3 regions of the Sodalis sp. RH24 genome follow, and region 1 is predicted to be linked to each of the others. Evidence: predicted binding sites of a transcription regulator. Region 1 holds the regulator's gene; each other region holds the start of a gene.
The links. The regulator PurR, encoded in region 1, represses purine synthesis genes. The targets are predictions, from matches to a motif close to CANGCAAACGTTTGCNTG.

Region 1 (3,111 bases):
TATGCTTTACGCTTTTTGTGTTGCTTTTTACCCAGTTGTTTTTGAACCTGGCACATGCCGCGCCGAGCGCCGGCGTCAATGCCGATCAGCGCAAATTCCAGGCAGCGGCGGCAAAAACCGGTGACCGGCGCAAACGCAAACCGGTAAAAATAGCCAAGAAAAGCAAACCTGTCGCCAGCGCGCCCGCCGTCAGTGAAAAAGCCAGCATTAAAAAATCGCCGGAACCGGCGCATGAAAAAGCCGGCGTGAAACGGCCTTTGGAACCCGCGGTGGTGAAAACCGGCGCGAAGAAAAGCAAAACCTCCCCTCTTGCCAAGGCATCAAAAACCACGGCGACGAAAAAAATAGCCTCCTTCACTCCGCCGAAAAAAGGCTATAAAAAAGGTTACGGCCGGCACCGGATGATAAAAGATCAGGCGGCGGTAGAACTGGTGGCCAACGATCAGCCGATAAAGATGAGCGAGAGCCATAAGAAACGCTACCAGACCGCCAAGCTTACCGCCATGAATAAACTCCTCTCCCAAATGGGCAAGCCTTACCGTTGGGGCGGCATGTCGCCTAATACCGGCTTTGACTGCAGCGGCCTGATTTATTATGCCTACAAGGATGTGGTACGCATCCATATGCCGCGCACCGCCAACGAAATGTACCACCTGCGCGACGCAGCGCCGGTTAAGAAAGACGAGTTGGAAAGCGGCGACCTGGTCTTTTTCCATATTTCCAATCGCGGCGCGGCGGATCACGTCGGCGTCTATCTTGGCAATGGTCGCTTTATCCAGTCGCCCCGCACCGGCAGCGATATCCGTATCAGCTATCTGAGTGAGGATTATTGGCAGGATCATTACGTGGGCGCCCGCCGGGTGGTCACGCCGAAAAATATCCGCTGAAGGCGCGCCGGAAAAAAAAGAGGAGCCAAGGCTCCTCTTTTTTATATCTGAACCGAGAGGGTGTCAGTTCATGACGGCGGTAAAGCTGAAGACAATAATCACCAGCAGCGAGAACACCGTGGTCAGTAACGACATTTTTAAATCGCTGTCCATTCTATCTCCTTAACGTAAACCAGGGCGCCGGCCTTATCCACCGGCCCGCAGAGCAGTTATCGTCAGTTTGCCATAACAGCGATGAAAAAGCTTGCTCCCAACCTGTAGCCGCCACATTTAACACTTTCACTTTGGCGCGGGATGAACGAAAATTAACGGTTAATTCCACAGCGTCGGAAAGTGCTTGCGCCTTCGACAGACATTATTCCAGCCAGGGCGTACGGGAGTATCAAAGGCATGGCAACCATTAAAGATGTGGCAAAACGCGCTAATGTATCGACAACCACCGTTTCGCATGTGATCAATAAAACCCGTTTTGTTGCGCAAGACACTCAAATTGCCGTGCTGGACGCCATTAAACAACTGCATTATTCACCCAGCGCCGTGGCGCGCAGCCTGAAGGTCAATCGCACCAAGTCCATCGGCCTGCTCGCCAGCACCAGCGAGGCGCCCTATTTCGCCGAAATTATCGAGGCGATTGAGCACCATTGCTTTGCTCGCGGTTATACCCTGATATTGTGCAATTCGCACAATGATCTCGAAAAACAGCGCGCCTATCTGGCGATGCTGGCGCAAAAGCGCGTCGACGGCCTGCTGGTGATGTGCGCCGAGTATCCCGAAACGCTGCTGGATATGCTTGAGGAATATCAGCATATCCCCATGGTGGTCATGGATTGGGGTGAGGCCCGCCGTGATTTTACCGACACCATTATCGATAACGCCTTTGCCGGCGGTTATATGGCGACGCAATATTTGCTTAAACGCGGCCATCGCGCCATCGGCGCCATTCCCGGACAGCTGGCGCGCAACACCGGCGGCGGCCGCCACCGCGGCTATCTGCATGCCATGGCGGAGGCCGGCATCCCGTTAAACGACCGCTGGATTGTGCAAGGCAATTTCGAGCCTGAATCCGGCTACCTGGCGATGAAACAAATCCTGGCGCAAACGCCGCGTCCCACCGCGGTCTTCTGCGGCGGCGACATTATGGCCATGGGCGCACTGTGCGCCATTAATGAAATGGGCCTGAGCGTACCCGAGGATATTTCTATCATCGGCTACGACAACGTGCGCAATTCGTGCTTTTTCAGCCCGGCGCTGACCACCATCCATCAGCCTAAAGAGGATTTGGGCGAGGCGGCGCTTACCATGCTGCTCGATAGGATTACCAGCAAACGCGAGAACGCCAAAACCATCGAAGTCCATCCGTCGCTGATTGAACGCCGTTCGGTCGCAGACGGTCCCTTCCCCGCTTAAGGCCACGCGCCAGGCCCGGGCAACGGGCTGGCGCCTCCAGGGTCTGTTGCTATGTAAAGCGCCGTCCGCCTCGGACACAAGATTTTTCATATAATGATCTCTGTGCAAAGAGTTATTGTTTCAGCGAGAAATCATTAAGTTATAATGGGAAATACATTAGCGCGTTAGCTATTGTCTAAATTAAAATGCAGGCTTATACTCAATATCGTTAACAATTATAACGAGTTGTCTAATAAATTTGTATAAAAGTATGTCGTGTTTTCCAACATGACATCACCCTTTTATAAAGCGCCCGGCTAAGTCGCAGTCTAAGGTTTACTTTATATTCCTCTGTTGATGGTGATACTTCAGACACCACGGATAACCGTGGATTCTTATAAAGCCCGCAGGCATGGTGAGTGCTTTTCCTGACGGGGCACTGCAGAAGAAAGGTGATGGAGAAGCTATGAGTTCCTCGTGCGTTGAAGACCTGAGCTTTCATGATAATGATTGGTACCGTATCGTCCATGAATTGCTCTCTGAAGCCGGTATTGAACTCAATGGTTCAAGACCATTTGATATCCGAATCAAGAATCCGGGATTTTTTAAGCGCGTATTGCAGGATGGATCTTTGGGATTGGGCGAGAGTTACATGGATGGCTGGTGGGAGTGTGAGCGGCTGGACATTTTTTTCCAGCGTGTTCTCAGGGCGGGTCTGGAGAATAAACTTCCGCATCATTTAAAAGATACCTTACGCATTGCCGCCGCCCGGCTGATGAACCTCCAGTCGCGAAAGCGGGCCTGGATCGTGGGCAAAGAACATTACGATTTGGGTAAC
Region 2 (3,111 bases), 1.8 Mb from region 1:
TTACGCACCACTTCCCAATGGATAGGCTCGATATAAGTGGCATCCGCCATATCGGGATCGGTCATGATGGTGGCCGGGTTGGAGTTCACCAGCACCACGCGGTAGCCTTCCTCACGCAGGGCCTTGCACGCCTGCGCGCCGGAGTAATCGAACTCGCACGCCTGGCCGATGACAATCGGGCCGGCGCCCAGAATCAGGATACTGGATATATCTGTACGTTTTGGCATGGTCTTGCTCCTGATTATTTTGCCTGGGAACGGTAAGTCTTGATCAACTCGATAAAATGGTCGAACAGCGGCGCGGCGTCATGCGGGCCGGGGCTGGCTTCCGGATGCCCCTGGAAACAGAACGCCGGCTTATCCGTGCGGTGCAATCCCTGTAACGAACCGTCGAACAGCGAGGTATGCGTTACGCGCAGATTCGCCGGCAGCGTGGTTTCATCCACCGCAAAACCGTGGTTCTGGGCGGTAATCATGACCCGGTTGGCGTCAATATCCTTTACCGGGTGGTTGCCGCCGTGGTGGCCGAACTTCATTTTGACGGTCTTGGCGCCGCTGGCCAGGGCCAGCAGTTGGTGGCCGAGACAGATGCCGAAGATCGGCGTCTCGGTCTCGAGAAAGGTTTTGATGGCGGCGATGGCGTAATCGCAGGGTTCGGGATCGCCCGGGCCGTTGGCGAGGAAGATGCCGTCGGGATCCATCGCCAGGACGACGTCGGCCGGCGTCTGCGCCGGCACCACCGTCAGGCGGCAGCCGCGATCCACCAGCATACGCATGATATTGCGTTTGATGCCGAAATCGTACGCCACCACATGGTAGGGCAGCGCGTCCGGCGCGGCCGGCGCAGGCAGGCCGGCATGCAATGCCCAACTGCCCTGGGTCCAGCTGTATTGCTCGGCGGTGCTGACTTCCCTGGCCAGATCCATGCCCTTCAGTCCCGGGAATTCGCGCGCTTTTTGCAAGGCCAGCGCCGCGTCAGGCGCGTCGCCGGCGATAATGCAGCCGTTCTGGGCGCCTTTTTCGCGCAATAGGCGGGTAAGTTTGCGGGTATCGATATCGGCGATACCGACGATATTATTTTGCTTGAGGTAGTCCGACAGGGAACCGGTACTGCGAAAATTACTGGCGATAAGCGGCAAATCGCGTATGACCAACCCTTGGGCCTGGATGCGGGACGATTCTTCATCTGCTTCGTTGGTGCCGACATTGCCGATATGGGGATAAGTGAGAGTAACGATTTGGCGGGAATAGGAAGGATCGGTGAGGATTTCTTGATAGCCGGTCATCGATGTATTGAAGACCACTTCCCCCACTGCCGTTCCCGCTGCCCCAATGGCCCGACCGTGGAATTGGGTTCCGTCTTCCAGAACCAACAGCGCTGACTTTATCAAAACACCCTCCAAGGAATATTCAGTCATTGTATTTGCATATTAATTCAGATTTAACGATCTTAATCAATGCAAAAAACACCTTCAAGGTAGATTTTCGGCAAATTGGGCGCATTTTAATGATGAGCTGGTCATTTGTCCACCCCGGGCTGATGTTTTTTACTAAATAATGGCAATTAAGCCGGTTACACACCTTGAAACCGCTAAAAAGCACTCATTTAGGGCATGAGTAACCGGTTGCGTGGCCAGAAATTTGTTAAAAGGAACCGGCGCAGGCGCGAAAGCGCAATAATCAGCCCAGAATGGCAATCACCAAGAAAAATAACCGCTGAAAGCCAAACTTAAAGCCATTTGGCCTTCCATTTCCATTGAAAACGATTTTTTAAGAGATAATTCCAATAAAATAAAATTATCTCTATTTAATCATAGTGATAAAATGGCAGACTTCAGGTGGCAGTAAAAAATAGAGTTATAAACTTGCCAGATCCAGCACATCAGCCATGGTATAAAGGCCCGCTTTCTGCGCTTTCAGCCATATTGCCGCCCTGACCGCGCCATTGGCAAAGGTCATGCGGCTGGAAGCCTTATGGGTAATCTCAATACGTTCGCCGTTATCGGCAAACATCGCGGTATGTTCGCCGACAATGTCCCCGGCGCGTATGGCGGCGAAGCCGATGGAATGGGGCACACGCTCGCCGGTATGGCCCTCGCGACTGTATACGGCGCAGTCCTTGAGGTTGCGGCCCAGCGCCCCGGCGATGGTTTCCCCCATGGCAAGCGCGGTGCCAGAAGGCGCGTCCACCTTGTGACGGTGGTGCGCCTCGATGATCTCGATGTCGCAATAGTCGCCCATAACCCTGGCGGCCTTATCCAGTAATTTCAGCATAACGTTGACCCCCACGCTGAAATTAGCGGCAAAGACAATGCCGATCTGCCCGGCGGCTTGCCCGATTCGCGCCTTCTGCCCCTCGTCAAAACCGGTAGTGCCGATAATCATGCCTTTGCCATGCAGCCGACAAAATTCCATATGCGTCAGGGTGCCTTCCGGCCGGGTAAAATCGATAAAGATATCAAAGTCATCTTTAATGGCTTCCAGGCTGTCGCCGACCCTTATCCCCAACGCGCCCTGCCCGGCCAACTCCCCTGCGTCCGCGCCAATCAGGCTTGAGCCGGCGCGCTCGAGCGCCGCCCCCAGGCGCGCCTGTTCCGATTGCAGTACCGCCTGGATCAGTTGGCGGCCCATACGGCCGCCCGCACCGGCGATGGCGATGCGAACTGGTGTTACGCTCATAGACACTCTCTGTTGGTTGGCATGATAAAATCAGTTTAGGGTAACCGCCGTCCCGGATTGCCGCCAGCGGATTTCCCCTGGAATTAGCATTATATGTCAGAAGCCGGCTTTCATCAGTCACGGCAATGGACCGGGCCGGGTGCGGCCGCAGCGCGGGAGAAATGAATGTTTATTCATCTCCCGGCCGGTGCCGGGCGCGGATGATCCGGCGCGAAGCGGCTATACTGGATATCTACAGCCGAACACTCGCCACGGAGAGACAGGATGAGTCCTTTTTTTACCTCAACAATCCAGGCCATTGGGGATTATCGCGCCGCCCTGGGCGAAACGCCGGTCTGGTGCAGCCGTAGCCAATCGCTGCTGTGGGTAGATATTTTGCAACAGCGCCTGTTGCGCTATTGGCCCTCCCGGGGATGCGTCGAACAGCGCCGGT
Region 3 (3,111 bases), 1.2 Mb from region 1:
CTGATAGTAGCGCGGCTGGCTGAGCATCGGCAAGCGCAGCTTGACGTCCACCCAGCTGTCGGGATTGCCCTGCTGCTTTGCCGTCAGGGCGCGCGCGTCCAGCATATGCGCATAACCCATATTATAGGCGGTCAGCGCAAACCAGATTTTTTCATCCTCGGGAATGGTATCGGGCACTTTTTGCATCATGCGTTCCAGATACAGCGCCCCGCCCCGGATGCTTTGTTCAATGTCCAGCCGATCGGTAATGCCCAGGCTATCGGCGGTGGCGCGGGTCAACATCATCAGGCCGCGCACGCCGGTGGGGGAGACGGCCTGGGGATTCCAATGGGATTCCTGATAGGAGATGGCCGCCAGCAGTTTCCAGTCGATTTCCTTGGCATATTGCTGGAACAGCCCTTGCAGCGTCGGCAGCGTGGCGTCTATGGAGGTCAAAAAGGTCTTGGTGTCCACGTAATCAAAACTGCCCACGTGGCCGAGATATTTTTCCTCCAGCCGCGCCATGGTGCCGTCCGCTTCCTGGCCGCTGAAAAAATCCAGCAGGGCGGCGGAAAGGTTGTCGCTATTGCGCCGCGGCAGATACCAGGTGACCGGCTCCTCGTCGCTGACGTCAAAGGCCACGGCCAGCTGCGGATGCACCCGTTGCAGCAGGCCGACGGTCGCCGAATCCACCAGCGTATAGTCGAGCTTGCCTTCGGCCACCTGCTCCAGCAGCGCCTTGCTGCTGAGATCGGAGGATACCTCCCATTGCAATTGCGGATATTTTGTTTCCTTCAGGCCGCGCAGCAGCGAGATATGCGCCGACCCGGAGGAGACGGCCAGCCGGCCCTGCAGGGCGCCGAGGTTTTTCGGCCGCGGCTGGCCCAGGCGGTACACCAGTTGCTGGGAAACGTAATAGTAGGCGGGGCCGGTGGTAAAACGCTGCAGGCGGTCGTTATTGTAGAGCAATCCGGCGGCGAGCAGATCGGCATCGTCGTTGTCCAGATCGTCGAACAGTTCATTGAGGGTATGGCGCTGGCGGATGACCAGCCTGACCCCCAGATAATCGGCGAAACGCTTCGCCAGTTCGTAATCGAAACCGGTTTGCTGGTTGTTGGCGGTATAAAAGCTCAGCGGAGCGTCGATGGTGCTGACGCGCAGCGTTCCCCTGGCTTTTATCTGGCTGAGTTTATCGTCCTGCATGCTGTGCCAGGGGACGTTTAACCACAACGCCCAGGTCAGCAAGACGGCGATAACGCCGGTCACGACATAATTTAATTTAAAACGCTTCAAATAGTTATCTCTCGCCGGGGCGATTTTATCGCGGTCTGTGATCGCGGTGTTATTATCTTTTTTTCCCTGGGGTCGGAGCATTTTGCTTAACAAAACGCCAAGGTGCAAATTTATTGCATTCCCGCCGCGGGGACGTTTTAACAAGAAGAATCGCAACAATAACCGCGCAAACGGTTTCGTCCGCCGCCGGGATTCTCTATAATGGCGCGCGTTTCCCCCCTGAAGCTGCGCTAAAGATGCGCCCCATGGCAAGCCGTACCCGAGCACCTTTGGTCGCCGGTTCAAAGACGAGAGATCTTTTATTATGGAAATACTGCGTGGTTCGCCCGCTCTGTCGGCATTTCGTATCAACAAGCTATTGTCCCGCTGCCAGGATGCCCGGCTTCCGGTCAGCGATGTCTATGCTGAATATGTCCACTTTGCCGACCTGAGCGCGCCGCTTTCCGCCGACGAGCTTGCCCGGCTGCAACGGCTGCTGAAGTATGGCCCCTCTCTCGCCGAACATGCGCCCCAGGGCCGGCTGCTGCTGGTTACGCCGCGTCCCGGCACATTATCCCCCTGGTCGTCGAAGGCCACCGATATCGCCCATAACTGCGGGCTGGCGCAGGTCAAGCGCCTGGAACGCGGGCTGGCGTTTTATTTCCAGGGCGCGTCGATGACCGGTGACCAGTGGCGGCAACTGGGGACGTTGCTGCATGACCGGATGATGGAAACCGTCTTCGGCGAACTGGAGCAGGCGCAGGCGCTGTTTGCCCATCACGAGCCCGCGCCGGTGCGCACCGTGGCTATGCTCGCGGACGGCCGCGACGCCCTGGAGCAGGCCAACCAGACGCTGGGGCTGGCGCTGGCGCCGGATGAAATCGACTACCTGCTTGAGGCGTTTACCCGCCTGGGCCGCGATCCTACCGACGTTGAGCTGTATATGTTCGCCCAGGCCAACTCCGAGCATTGTCGCCATAAAATCTTCAACGCCGACTGGATTATCGACGGCCAGGAACAGCCGAAGTCGCTGTTTAAAATGATCAAGAACACCTTTGAACAGACGCCGGAGTTTGTCCTGTCCGCCTATAAGGACAACGCCGCGGTCATGGAGGGACCGGCGGTGGGACGTTTCTTCGCCGCACCCGGCAGCGCCCGTTACGATTATCACCAGGAAGCGGCGCATATCCTGATGAAGGTGGAAACCCATAATCATCCCACGGCTATTTCACCCTGGCCCGGCGCCGCCACCGGCTCCGGCGGCGAGATACGCGATGAGGGCGCCACCGGCCGCGGGTCCAAGCCCAAGGCCGGCCTGGTGGGCTTTTCCGTCTCCAACCTGCGCATTCCCGGTTTCGGCCAGCCGTGGGAAGAGGATTTCGGCAAGCCGGATCGCATTGTCAGCGCGCTGGATATCATGACCGACGGTCCGCTGGGCGGCGCGGCGTTTAACAATGAGTTCGGCCGTCCCGCGCTGACCGGGTATTTCCGCACTTATGAGGAGCGGGTCGACAGCCATAACGGCGTTGAGCTGCGCGGCTACCATAAGCCCATTATGCTGGCGGGCGGCCTCGGCAATATTCGCGACGGCCATGTGCAGAAAGGAGAGATCACCCCCGGCGCCAAGCTTATCGTGCTGGGCGGCCCGGCGATGAATATCGGTCTCGGCGGCGGCGCGGCGTCCTCGATGGCGTCCGGCCAGTCGGACGCCGATCTCGACTTCGCCTCGGTGCAGCGCGACAACCCGGAAATGGAGCGCCGCTGCCAGGAGGTGATCGACCGCTGCTGGCAGATGGGCGACGACAATCCTATTTTGTTTATCCATGACGTCGGCGCCGGCGGGCTGTCCAACGCCATGCC

Region 2: a site for PurR is predicted at 1,614-1,631, ahead of carA (glutamine-hydrolyzing carbamoyl-phosphate synthase small subunit). Genes of this name have one in related genera too.
Region 3: a site for PurR is predicted at 1,436-1,453, ahead of purL (phosphoribosylformylglycinamidine synthase). Genes of this name have one in related genera too.

What each region holds. Positions count from the first base shown of each region.
Region 1 covers NZ_CP178729.1:743,192-746,302, reverse strand. Annotated here, with positions in the region: gene ACL2XG_RS03345 (NlpC/P60 family protein) at 1-887, shown strand, start outside; gene ACL2XG_RS03340 (YnhF family membrane protein) at 951-1,040, opposite strand; gene purR (HTH-type transcriptional repressor PurR) at 1,278-2,294, shown strand; gene cfa (cyclopropane fatty acyl phospholipid synthase) at 2,740-3,111, shown strand, end outside.
Region 2 covers NZ_CP178729.1:2,541,348-2,544,458, forward strand. Annotated here, with positions in the region: gene carB (carbamoyl-phosphate synthase large subunit) at 1-227, opposite strand, end outside; gene carA (glutamine-hydrolyzing carbamoyl-phosphate synthase small subunit) at 242-1,390, opposite strand; gene dapB (4-hydroxy-tetrahydrodipicolinate reductase) at 1,857-2,678, opposite strand; gene ACL2XG_RS11650 (SMP-30/gluconolactonase/LRE family protein) at 2,943-3,111, shown strand, end outside.
Region 3 covers NZ_CP178729.1:4,994,180-4,997,290, forward strand. Annotated here, with positions in the region: gene mltF (membrane-bound lytic murein transglycosylase MltF) at 1-1,353, opposite strand, end outside; gene purL (phosphoribosylformylglycinamidine synthase) at 1,577-3,111, shown strand, end outside.